Regions from separate parts of the Pokkaliibacter sp. MBI-7 genome, predicted to be linked through region 1. Evidence: predicted binding sites of a transcription regulator. Region 1 holds the regulator's gene; each other region holds the start of a gene.
What was found. The regulator LexA, encoded in region 1, represses DNA repair genes until DNA is damaged. The targets are predictions, from matches to a motif close to TACTGTNTANNTANACAGTA.

Region 1 (4,282 bases):
GGTAACACTCGTAAGCTTCTGAAAAGTGGTGAAGCTGCGCCCCCCAAGATGGAACCTGTCTCAATGCCTGAGATTCGCTGCCAAAAGGTAGATGATCACTACGTACTGCGTGATGGCGCGACCGGATTATTCCTGGCGGCCAGTCAGTTCCCCAAAAATAGAGAAACTCGTGCCCCATTTATCCACGAGTTGCTACCGCATAAGGATGAAATCGATTCTAAATACCATTTCCTGTTAGATGCACCTGTAAAAGATCCGAATGGTAATCCCGCAATGGTTCGCTTTAGTCGCAAAGCTAAAGAGCAATATGTCATGACAGAAGTTGAAGGGAAGGCCACCGGGTGGAAAGCACACTATAAGGATGGTCACTGGGTAGTGGGCTAGTTGAAACTGCGGTGTGGAAACATGTCGGTTTCGGTTCATGCCTGTTTGAGTTTTTAAACTCGTTGATGGGGCGACTTTGTTGAGGCTGGGTCGACCCTCAATTTATTAGTACTGCCTACTTATAATATCCTTGGTAGGGTTTCGCTATATTCTTCATGACAAGTTTCTAGTGCTTCCCTCTCTCTATTACCATCTAACGTCATAAGTTGAGGTCGTGATCATGAGCCCGCTCTATGCCAGCAGGACCAATAAGAAATTATATTTTGCACGTCTGCATCTGGATGCTCTTGTCCAGGCTGGTAATTCTACGAGTTGGGATAAACACGCTTTAATCGAGTCATTTCATGAATCCGTTTTGTTTCATCTCTACGGTGCTTATCATGCCTTTCTGAGGGAGATTGCTCAGGGCTATAAGCTCCCAGCGGAGCAGGTAAGATCTGCTTTGGATTTGCATGATTTACTCGAGCAGCGAGGTTATGAAGGGCCAGAGTATGCTTATATTCAGCAGTTACTGGGTGAGTCAGATAGCTGGTTAAGTATGCTCATTGCTGAATATCAAGGCTGCTGGCGTGCGGTTGATAAGGCTGCTACAGATCAGCCTTCCAGCAGTTCCGAAATACACATCGTCCAGCTGTCAGCCAATCACGCTGAAGACGGGTACAGATACGAGCAGTTAGCAACATGGTTGCAGGCATTGAAGGCGTTGGTTGAGCAGGGGCGCGAGCAGCTCGCTGAGTGGTAAGGTTGGTCGTATTTGCTCATAGCCTTGAGGTTATGGTCCTGGCTGTTGCGGCTTACAGAGCGTTGGTTTTCCTAAGATTCAGTCTCACCGTTTAATAGACTCAATGAATGGGTGAGCTTCATGTTGGAGTTTTGGATAAGTGAGTGAGAAGTTAGCCAGCTTGCTGGAAAATACAAAAGTATTGGAAATTGTTGAGCTGGAAAATGGGGAAATGTTGCTGCAGCTTCATGATGAAGATGAGGTTTTACCTCTAATCAAACTTCAGGTAGTGAGTGAGATGCGTGATTTTCTGGGTGAGCAATACCTGGAAATGGCCAGAGGAATGTTGTCATCAGGCGTACAAGCGTTGACTGAGAAGTTAGCGGAAAGGCAGTCTGCAGAAGTTGATTCGGAAGCGCCTCGCATATTGCATTAAGGTCGGAGCGGCTAAGCGCTTTGTGACGGGCTTGGTGGCTTGTTTGCTGAAGAGCTGTGCAGAATTAGATAGTGCCTCTATGCTGGCTAAGCCCACTGCCAAACATATGAGGCTTTTTAACTAGTTAAAGACGTCACTTATTTATTCTCATAAATCATCAAGCTAACGTCTAAGTTACTGATGAGTCTTACGTGGCATGCTTTTCATTAGGTTATGTGACATGCATCGCTCAGAACGAATCCATCTGTCCGAGTCACCGTCTTCAGTTGTCATTAAATGCCATTCACACGTTTATACAGGTGTTTAGCTGATTTAACGGGTGCGAATCAAAATGCAATGGCTGTCACCATCAAGAGCTGCTTGCTCCAAACCTTCATATTCCGCTGATGAAATTTCCTTTTCCGGCCAGTTGACAACAAGGTGGCAGTTTCCTTGGCGCAATGCTCGACGACTAAGATTGTAGACGTCATGGCCGCGACATGGTTTCAGCAGAATGCATTTGTTGAGGTCGATACCGACTGTGAGCAGCCAGTCCTTTTCCAGATTATTCGGGGGAGCTACCCAGGTAAACCAGCGGTCATCCACATTAAGCTGTGCCAGCATCGGCAGCAACCATAGTTCTTTGCCATCTCTCTGCTGATTTACCACGACTTCAGTTATACCTGCTTGGTTATGATTACCAGAGTATTCTGTGGTAGGTGGTAACGTCCGGATGTTGGCAATATGGTCTAGCTGCAATATTGAAGTGGCACGAGTATGGGATGACAGCATGGTTTAATTTCCTCTGCGAATGACGCCTACACCTAAACCTTCGATCACCAGTTCTTCAGTGGTGAGGTCTAACTCTATGGGAGAAAAGTCTGGGTTTTCAGCAATGAGTTGTACTGAGTGTCCATTGCGCTCAAAACGCTTTACGGTCACATCATCACCAATTCGAGCTACAACGATCTGCCCATTGCGGACATCCTGAGTGCGATGTACTGCGAGTAGATCACCATCAAGAATTCCAGCATCGCGCATGCTCATACCTTGAACGCGTAACAAGTAATCTGCTTTGGGGGAAAAGAAATCAGGTGGGACCTGGCAACGGTCAGATATATGTTCCTGAGCAAGAATAGGGCTGCCCGCTGCGACGCGACCGACTATAGGTAAGCCAGTCTCTTCCTCGGTTGAGGATTCATCATTGGCAGAGCCTGAATCGCTTGGAATGCGAATGCCGCGTGAGGCGCCAGCGATAATTTCGATTGCGCCTTTTCGAGCCAGGGCTTTCAGGTGCTCTTCTGCCGCGTTAGGAGAACGGAAGCCAAGCTCTCGTGCCAGGTCGGCGCGCGTTGGAGGAAAGCCAGTGCTTTCAATATACCGGCGAATGCACTCAAGAACTTCTGATTGGCGATGCGTTAGCTTAATCATTGTGATTTTATCTGTCTGTTTATACAGTATCTGTGATTATATACAGTCATCTCATGTTGTAAATCCAAAAGATGAAAATCTGACCAGCTCTGTTGGCTTGTAGTAGCACTGGTGGCAACGGACATACAAAGGGATTACCTATACAATGCTGGCGGAATGAGCCAGTCAGAATTGCGGAAGATGTTGCATGTTAGAAGAAAGCCATAAAGAGGCTATCCAGCAAGCCTATCGAGCTTATCTAGGGGCAAAATCTCTTCGACCCAGGCTTGGTCAGAGGCAGATGATTGGAACTATTGCGCGTACTTTTGGAGAGATCGAGCAAGATTCTGAGCATAACCGCATTGGTGGTCGGCACCTTTGCGTTATAGAGGCGGGCACTGGAACAGGGAAGACAGTCGCCTACTTGCTTGCTACCCTGCCGCTGGCAAAAGTATGGAAAAAGCAGGTTGTTGTATCTACTGCAACAGTTGCTCTGCAGGAGCAGATAACGCAAAAAGATCTGCCGGACTTGAAAGCTAATGGTGGTATGCAGTTTTCCTACGCTCTGGCGAAAGGCAGGGGGCGCTATCTCTGTCCAAGTAAGCTGGAGCGTCTGACAGGAGCGACAAGCGACCCGACGTTGGCATTGTTTGAACAGGATGCTCTGAACAATAAAGATGCAGAGGGTGAGGATTGGCAAAGTCTGATGCAGGTCTGGTCATCTGGTCAATGGAACGGTGACAAAGATAATTTACCCAACCCGTTGCCAGACAGCAGTTGGAGTAAGCTCACGACTGATCATCAGCAATGCACTCGCCATCGTTGCCAGTTTTTTAGTCAGTGTCCATTTTATCGTGCCCGACAGGAGCTTGAGGACGCAGATTGTATCGTCGCAAATCATGACTTGGTGCTGGCAGATCTCTCCTTGGGAGGGGGGGTCATTTTACCTGCTCCAGCCAAGACCATTTATGTATTTGATGAAGGCCATCATTTGCCTGACAAGGCGCTTGGGCACTTTACTTTTGCGATGGCTGTGCGCTCAACCGATCGATGGTTGAAGCAGCTGAACAAAAATATGGCATCAATGGCTGCGCAGTTAAGACTGACAGGCGATATGGTCAAGGCTGTGGAGCAGATTCCTTCCGAAGTGAGAACCCTTGAGCAGGGTTTGCTATACCTTAATGAATTGATTGGCAGCACTGTTACGTGGGGTGATGATAGCGAGTACAGCTCTAATGTATACCGTTTTGCTGAGGGGCGTGTGCCGGAAGAGCTGCGTGGCTTATGTGATCAGTTACGGCAAGGTTGGGGCGCACTGCAAAGTCTCGTTGATAAACTGAGTCGCGGCATTC
Region 2 (4,282 bases), on a different contig from region 1:
GGTGTGATCTTCCTGGACGTACGTGACCGCGAAGGTATTGCTCAGGTCGTGTTTGATCCGGATCGTGCCGAAAGCTTCCAGCGTGCTGATCGTGTGCGTAGTGAATATGTGGTCAAAATTAAAGGTCGAGTGCGCAATCGCCCTGCTGGTACCGAAAATGGCGAGATGAAAACCGGCAAGGTAGAAGTGCTCGGTCTGGAGCTGGACATTCTCAACCAGTCCGAAACCCCTCCTTTCCAGCTGGATGACTATCAGCATATTGGTGAAGACGTTCGTCTGAAATACCGCTTTGTTGATTTGCGTCGTCCGGAAATGGCAGCCAAGCTTCGTTTTCGTTCCAAGGTGTCACATACCATCCGGAACTATCTGGAAGAGCATGGCTTTCTCGATATTGAAACGCCCATCCTGACCCGAGCAACACCGGAAGGCGCGCGTGACTATCTGGTGCCAAGTCGTACTCATGAGGGTTGTTTCTTTGCCCTGCCTCAGTCACCGCAGTTGTTCAAACAATTGCTGATGGTCGCTGGCTTTGATCGTTATTATCAGATTGCCAAGTGCTTCCGTGATGAAGATCTGCGTGCTGATCGCCAGCCCGAGTTTACTCAGATTGATATCGAAACTTCGTTCCTCAATGAAGAAGATATCATGGGTATTACAGAGGGTATGGTGCGCAAACTGTTCAGCGAGTTGCTGAATATCGAGTTCGGTGAGTTCCCGCAGATGCCTTATAGCGAAGCGATGCGCCGCTTCGGTTCTGATAAGCCCGACCTGCGTATTCCATTGGAGCTGGTAGACGTTGCCGATTTGGTTGCTGGCGTTGACTTTAAAGTGTTCTCCGGTCCGGCAACTGACCCCAAAGGGCGCGTAGCCGCACTGCGTGTTCCTGGTGGTAGTGAACTGAGCCGCAAGCAAATTGATGATTACACCAAGTTTGTCAGCGTTTACGGCGCTAAAGGTCTGGCATACATCAAGGTTAATGACATCAACGATGCCGAGAGTGGTCTGCAATCACCTATCGTTAAATTCCTTGGTACTGACGTAGCAATGTCTGTACTGGAGCGAGTAGGTGCACAGAATGGTGATCTGGTGTTCTTCGGTGCTGACAAGGCTCGCATCGTCAGTGAGTCACTGGGTGCTCTGCGTTTGAAGCTGGGTGAAGACCTGAATCTATACACCGCTGAGTGGACTCCCATGTGGGTCGTTGACTTCCCGATGTTCGAAGAAGACGACGAAGGTGCTCTGTCAGCAGTTCACCATCCCTTCACCTCACCTCAGGGTAATGTTGACGAGTTGAAGGCTGATCCGGCTAACGCGTTGTCACGTGCTTATGACATGGTGTTGAACGGTGTTGAGCTGGGTGGTGGTTCTATCCGTATTCACAGTCAGGAAATGCAGGCTGCTATCTTTGATCTGTTGAAAATTAGTGAAGAAGAGCAGCGTGAGAAATTCGGTTTCCTGCTGGATGCTCTGAAATTGGGTGCACCACCCCATGGTGGTCTGGCATTTGGTTTGGATCGTCTGGTTATGCTGATGACCGGTGCCAAGTCTATTCGTGAAGTGATTGCCTTCCCGAAAACCCAGAGCGCGGCATGCCCGATGACTGAAGCTCCAGGTGAGGTCAGTGCCAAACAGTTGCGTGAGCTGAATATTCGCTTGCGTACCAAGGGTGCTGAGGCCTAGGTCTCTGGTCACCGGTCAGGTTTGATGCAAACCGGGCCATGGCTGTATGGCTGGGTAGTTTCAAGGAGAGGGCGTAAGCCCTCTCTGCATTTATACGTCTGGATGGCTGTGTGGGTGTCCGGATCAGAATAGGGGTAGTGTTATGGCAGGTCATAGTAAGTGGGCCAACATTAAGCACCGCAAGGCCCGTCAAGATGCCAAGAAGGGCAAAGTATTTACCAAAATCATTCGTGAGTTAACTGTTGCTGCCAAACATGGTAGTGCTGATCCTGCTGATAACCCACGATTACGGGCGGCGATGGACAAGGCACTGGTTGCCAACATGAAGCGTGACACCATCGATAAAGCCATCTCCCGGGGGGCGGGTGCCGGCAATGAAGAAAATTACGATGAGCTGACCTATGAAGGTTACGGCCCAGGCGGTGTTGCAGTGCTGGTTGAGTGTATGACAGATAACATCAATCGTACCGTAGCGAATGTGCGTGCCGCGTTCACCAAGGTGGGCGGGAATCTGGGGACCAATGGCTCAGTGTCCTACCTGTTCGACAAAAAGGGGCAGCTGACCTTTGTTAATGTCGATGAAGATGCCTTGATTGAGGCTGCGTTAGAGGTGGGTGCTGATGATGTGGTAGCCAATGAGGACGGCTCAATTGATGTCTTTACCGACGCCAATGAATATCTCAATGTCAGGGATGCTCTGCAGGCTGCTGGTTATCAGGCTGAGATGGCAGAGGTAGCCATGATTCCCAGTACCAGTGCCGAGCTGGATGTCGATACAGGTATCAAGATTGTCAAACTGATCGATATTCTGGAGGATCTGGATGATGTGCAGAATGTCTTCCACAATGCTGAGATTCCAGAAGAGGCTATGCAGTAGCCTGAAGATCGGGTTTTCTCTACATCGATACTTGAATACCAGAGCAGCGGCATAGGCCGCTGTTCTGGTTTTTGTGCTGTCAATTTTATTTGTATGTATATACAGTATTTTGCGAAATGCCTATGATGGCCGCAGTTGATCAGTTGAGTTAGATATGTCCGTTATTATCGGGATTGATCCCGGCTCTCGCATTACTGGATATGGTGTTATTCGCTTCGAGGCGGGGCGGCTAAGTTATGTTGCCAGCGGCTGTGTACGAATCACCGCTGAGGGATTACCTCTTCGCCTCAAACAGATTCAGGATGCATTGCATGAACTCGTTGCCTGGCATAAACCTGATGAGGCAGCGATAGAGCGAGTATTTATGGCACGCAATGCCGATTCTGCTCTTAAGTTGGGGCAGGCGCGAGGTGTGGCTATTGTCACGTTGGCCAGTCATGGTCTGACTGTGGCGGAATATGCAGCCAAGGAAGTAAAGCAGGCTGTGGTCGGCAAAGGTTCCGCTGACAAGGTGCAGGTCCAGCATATGGTAATGGCCTTGCTGAAATTGCCGGGCTTGCCTCAGGCGGATGCTGCGGATGCTTTGGGTATCGCCATTTGCCATGCCCATCGTTCTGCCTCAGTGACTCGTATTCAGGAGCAGCAGCTTCGTTCATATACAGGGAGGGTGCGTGGGTGAGCGCGGAGGTTATTCTGCAGTCTCTGGACTATTTCGGCATAGTCGTTTTTGCCATGGCTGGTGCCCTGCGTGGTGAAGAAAAGAGCCTCGACCTTTTCGGTGTGCTGGTATTTTCGATAGTAACCGCGACGGGAGGGGGGACATTACGAGATCTGCTGATGGGAAACCTGCCGGTTAACTGGGTAAAGGATAATACCTACATCTGGCTGGCTTTGGCGGGCGGCACCTTTACCTTTATGTTCACGCGTTTTTGGTGCTTCCCCGTTGGGGCGCTGGCAGTAGCGGATGCTATCGGGCTGGCGGTTTTTACCGTGCTGGGTGCTGATCAGGCGGCGCACATGGGGTTTTCACCGCTTATCGTTATAGTGACCGCTGTCATGACAGGCTGTGTCGGTGGTGTGATTCGCGACTTACTGGCAAATGAAATTCCCTTGATTTTTCATAGAGAAATTTATGCTACGGCTGCCATTGTGGGTGCGGTTGTGTATCTCGTTTTACAGGCCTGGGGGCTGGATGAGCGCGTATTTCCATGGTTGGCGATGCTGGTTGTGTTGATATTGCGTCTGGCAGCGCTGCGCTGGGATCTGTGTTTGCCCCGTTTCATGCGGACCCTGCCCCGGACCTGAGTCAACATATGGAGAAGCAAAATGATCGGGCGCCTTGAAGGTGTACTGCTGGAGAAAGCTCCACCGGCACTGTTGTTGGATGTGGGGGGGGTAGGCTATGAAGTTGAAGCCAGTATGCAAACTCACTTTCGCTTGCCTGAACGAGGAAAGAAAGTCGTTCTGTTTACTCACCAGGTTATTCGTGAGGATGCGCATCACCTGTTTGGATTTATCGATCGCGGTGAGCGTGATGTTTTTCGTATCCTGATCAAAGCAAATGGTGTTGGTCCGAAGCTGGCGTTAGCCATTCTCTCATCTCTTGAAGTGAAAGAGCTGGTGCGCAGTGTTGCGGAGGGTGATATTGCACGCTTAATCAAGGTGCCCGGTGTTGGTAAAAAGACAGCTGAAAGACTGCTGGTTGAGTTACGTGACCGGTTGGGC
Region 3 (4,282 bases), on a different contig from region 1:
GTGGCGGGGTCATTGGGGTCTTTCTTTTCCTCATCGGCATATGCCATGCCGAAGTTGCGATCAAAGGGTAGTACCGGTAGTACGCCACTGCCGACTACCAGCAGCCCCAGCTTGCTGATAAAGCTGCGCCGGCCATTCTTCTGTGCGACCTGACGGGTCATGTTTTCCGCCCGTTTGTCCAGGCGCGTCATCAGTGCATCAAGCAGTCTGTTCATCGTTGTCCTTCCTGTGTGCTTAGCATGCTAAACGTGCTCAGGCCTGGGTGTTTTCCAGATAACCCTGAATGGAACCCACCCCCATCTCATGGGCATTGAACAGGCTTTCCAGCTGTTCGCGGCTGTTGATCAGGCCTTTGGAGGTGATCACGCCATTGCTGTCGAGCAGCACCGCAAATGGCAGACGGGATACCCGATAGCCCAGACCCAGTTCGGTAGACAGTACGTAGGGGAAGTCGGTCAGGCCGGTATGGTTGATAAAGCGCTGGTGCTTGTCGGCTTCACCATCACTGGCGAGTACCACATCCAGCCAGTTGCCTTCGCTGTCACGCACGGAGCGCAGGATGGGCAGCAGTTTTTTGCATACAGGGCAGGTGGGGGAAAGGAAGAAAATCAGTTTGGCACGGTTGGCACCTTTGCCAATCAGCACCTTGCCGCCGGTCAGGCTGGGCAGATCGAAGGTGGGGCTGGTATCGCCGACCCGTGGGCCGGAGTCATTGACCAGTGCCCCCATGGGCGCAATCCGTTCAAACAGGATGCCGATCTGGCGGGCGAGGATGAAGAAGCCGATACCCAGGCCAATGACGGCGATAAACAGGAACGCAATCGCAAAATACAGTGCGGTCATGGGATTACCTCAGACTCGTTTTGAAGTTAGGGCGGCGTGAGTGGCATTGATCTGTTCCAGCAGGGCATAGAGCACCCACAGGCACACCCCGGCCAGTACCGCGACGGCGACATCGATACTGCCGCTGGCGTACGGCGTGATCGCCACAGGCAGCAGGGCCAGCAGCACCAGCACGGCGTTACGCAACAACAGGTTGCGATTGAGCAGTTGCGGTGTGCCGCCACAGCCGCACTCGATGCGGGTATGGCCGCGGCGCAGATTGAGCAGAATGGCCGCGCCATACAGACACAGCAGTGCTGCCGCCAGCAGCAGACCCAGACTGCGGCTGGCGCTGAACAGCAGCAGGGCTACGGTCAGCAGTTCCAGCGTGATCAGCAGGTAGGAGACCGGTTTCACCAGTGCTTCCGGCAGCAGATCGTAGTCAGCGACGAAGCCCTGAAACTCGAGCAGGTCGAAGGCCTTGTGCAGGGCGGCGCGCAGAAACAGCAGCAGGGTGAAGACCACGAAGCTCAGGCTGAACAGCTGTAGTACGTCACTCATGGCGTCACCAGCAGTGAAGTGGTCCAGCCTGCCTTGCTGTCGGAGGCAGCCTTGGTGAAGGTGAAATCTTTAGCGGAGCTCAGGGTGTACTCATCCGCGGTTTCCTCATCTTCGTTAGAGCCGAAGATTTTGGGTTCCTTGTCCTGGGTGACGGCAATGGCGACCAGATGCTCGGCAGCGGAGCGGCTGATCAGCTTGTGCTCTTTCAGGCTGTAGGCCCAGATTTCCTTGGAACCATCCTTGTGACTGCCTTCGTAGGCATCCGGATGCATGATCATGAACAGCACGTCATTGGCGCTGTTATAGGCACTGATGGCATAACCGCCGGGAGCCCAGTTGCCTTCCACACCTTTGCTGACTTCGATCTTCTCGGCCAGCTTGAAGGTGTCACTGCTGTCATCTACCAGATACAGGTTGCCGTTGAACGAGGTAAATACCAGCTTACCGGCGCTGGTACGCTGCGCGTGGATATATAGCGCATCGCTGTCGACATCGAAGAACTTGTCGGAGGTGGCGGTGCTGTACTGATCACCGGTGAGCGTGTAGGTGCGAGCCTGACCGGTGCCGCACAGGGTGCTGAAGGCATAGCCCGACAGGGAGGGATAGATGCCATAGCAACCGGGGGTGGGCACTTCGGTCAGCACCTTGCCTGCGCTCAGGTCGACTACCGTCACCGAGGTCGCGGGTGTGGCATTCTGCAGGTAGAGGTATTTTTCATCAGCACTGGCTTCGATCAGCCCCGTCATACCGATGGCCTTGGCGATCTTGTTGGGGACGATGATTTCCTGAATCGGGCTCAGGGTTTTGATATCGAAAACCTGCAGTACGCTTTCGATGGGGCCGTAGGTGTAGCGCTTCATATAGTCAGACAGGGCGTATGCCTTGCTGCCGTCTTTGGAAATGATGAATTGCGAGGTCAACCCCAGCGACATCAGACCCTTGTACGCCATGTCAGCCTGACCATAGACGTGAATCTTGCTGGCACCGTCCCAGCTGGCTTCGTTGACCAGCACGTTGGGGCCGGGTGAGATGGCCTTCTCCACCGACATGACTTCCGGCTTGAACGGCTCGGTATTGGCGAAGGTGGAAGCGTGGACGGTTAATAGTGAGGCAAGAGATAAAGCACTCGCGAGGAAACGTGTTCTTTTCATATCCGGTGGCTCTCATTCGTTGCTCTGCCAGCGGTTAAAGCACGCGGTGTGCCATCTGCTAAAAGGTGTTTTTATTTTTATAATCATGAATGTCGTTAAATGATTGAAATGGTACGAGTTCCTTCCTTGAATAAGGCCGGAAAAATAATGATGCCGGCCTGATGTCAAGGTTTTGTAAGGTTCTGAGGGGATTCGTCTTTGGTGCACAGAAGCTGCGGTCTGCGTATTCAGTGCACGTTTATGGTGATGAATATGGATGCTTGGTGAACGAAATGGTGAGGTGCTAATCAGGGTTCTTTAATCAGTAATAATGCTCGTTATTTTTTTGGTGTTGGTTATTCATGCATTACTGACTTTTCTTATATGAAACAGGCTATTGATAGATGCAGCGTTTGATCTGGTGTGCGGGAAGTTTTTAATCACCACTGTCTATAAATAACGGTGCGCGGGGGCGTGGTCGCACTGCTCAGTGGCAGTAGATGCCTTCCTTGTCGCTGTCTAATGGCGGCTGTGGCCAGAGATACGCCACTTGCCGTATCAGTGGCTATTGGCCTGAGTGGCAAAGTGGCACTTAAAATAAGTATGAAATGTGCAAAAAAGCTACGCTGCATGACAGCGCAGACAGAATGTTTACCTACCAACTATTTGCTGGTCAGCATATATCGTCGTGAACTGTGGCAAAACAGGCGTTAATGTCGCCTGATCTGGCCTGATGTTGAGACTGTCAATTTCGGCTTTTTATTACGATTTTTTCGATATATCGGTTGTATCTGCTGCAAAGTGCGACGGTCAGCCGGCGGACGGCAGCTCCTTAATTCCTCCTTGATATGCCATCTCCGTGTGGGATTCAGACGCGATCTGTACGATTTACAGATCTACACATTTCGATTTTGTAAATGAAATTTATTCTTATTAGCATTCGTTTCCCGTTCGTACATGACTCCGCATCTCTGTGCGGCAGATAGCTTGCTGATGCCTAACAGGCTGTTGAAAATCTATCTGCGTTGCCGAATACCGCGTCAAAAACAGGCTCAAAATGCTCATTTAGTCCACTAAACTCCGCTTTTTCGCCTGTTTTTTCCTTGTCTCGGCTGCCTCGATAACGTTTTTCAACAGCCTGCTAAGGCCTGTCAACGTTCTGCCTGGAGATCAGGCCCATCCCGCAGGGGAAGAGGCCGGGAGGGCTCTCTTGTTTACCCGTTCGACAGGAACCGACGATGTCTAATCACTTCAAGGCACTGGCCCCATCTGCCTCCACTGTGACTTCTCGTGGGGCTGCATTGCGCATCCAGCCTCTGTATGCCGCTGTACTTGCTGCCGGTATGGGTGCCGCCAGCCTGGTCCATGCGGATGACGCGCTGCAGCTCAATACCCTGAGTATCGAAGGCAATGTGCCGGAAGAAACCGTCTCGCCCGATGCCTCCGCAGGCACGCAGATCATCACTGCAGAACAGCTGAAGTCGCAGCCGAAGACCGATCTCAAGGAAATGCTGGCGACCCTGCCCGGGGTGACGGTGCAGCACAGCGGCAATAATTCGGAAATCAACATCCGTGGCATGGGCAGCGAGTACGCCCTGATTCTGGTGGATGGCAAGCGCGTCAGCTCGCGCGAAACGGTGCGTTACGAGCGTGATGGCGGACGCGATACCAACGGTGACCTGAGCTGGATCCCCACCGAAGCCATCGACCACATCGAAGTGATCAGTGGCCCGGCGGCGGCCCGTTATGGTTCCGGAGCCATGGGCGGG

Region 2: ruvC (crossover junction endodeoxyribonuclease RuvC) is a predicted target of LexA. The motif match lies at 2,645-2,664, and genes of this name have one in related genera.
Region 3: QCD60_RS07180 (amine dehydrogenase large subunit) is a predicted target of LexA. The motif match lies at 2,748-2,767, and genes of this name have one in related genera.

The regions. Positions count from the first base shown of each region.
Region 1 is NZ_JARVTG010000002.1:1,504,035-1,508,316, reverse strand. Features, by position in the region: gene topA (type I DNA topoisomerase) at 1-384, shown strand, start outside; gene QCD60_RS26560 (DUF6586 family protein) at 605-1,126, shown strand; gene QCD60_RS26555 (hypothetical protein) at 1,266-1,541, shown strand; gene QCD60_RS26550 (SulA-like leucine-rich domain-containing protein) at 1,854-2,312, opposite strand; gene lexA (transcriptional repressor LexA) at 2,316-2,951, opposite strand; gene dinG (ATP-dependent DNA helicase DinG) at 3,139-4,282, shown strand, end outside.
Region 2 is NZ_JARVTG010000001.1:234,690-238,971, reverse strand. Features, by position in the region: gene aspS (aspartate--tRNA ligase) at 1-1,680, shown strand, start outside; gene QCD60_RS01220 (YebC/PmpR family DNA-binding transcriptional regulator) at 1,823-2,557, shown strand; gene ruvC (crossover junction endodeoxyribonuclease RuvC) at 2,712-3,236, shown strand; gene QCD60_RS01210 (trimeric intracellular cation channel family protein) at 3,233-3,862, shown strand; gene ruvA (Holliday junction branch migration protein RuvA) at 3,884-4,282, shown strand, end outside.
Region 3 is NZ_JARVTG010000001.1:1,597,074-1,601,355, reverse strand. Features, by position in the region: gene QCD60_RS07195 (methylamine dehydrogenase light chain) at 1-215, opposite strand, end outside; gene mauD (methylamine dehydrogenase accessory protein MauD) at 253-843, opposite strand; gene QCD60_RS07185 (MauE/DoxX family redox-associated membrane protein) at 853-1,383, opposite strand; gene QCD60_RS07180 (amine dehydrogenase large subunit) at 1,380-2,534, opposite strand; gene QCD60_RS07175 (FepA family TonB-dependent siderophore receptor) at 3,752-4,282, shown strand, end outside.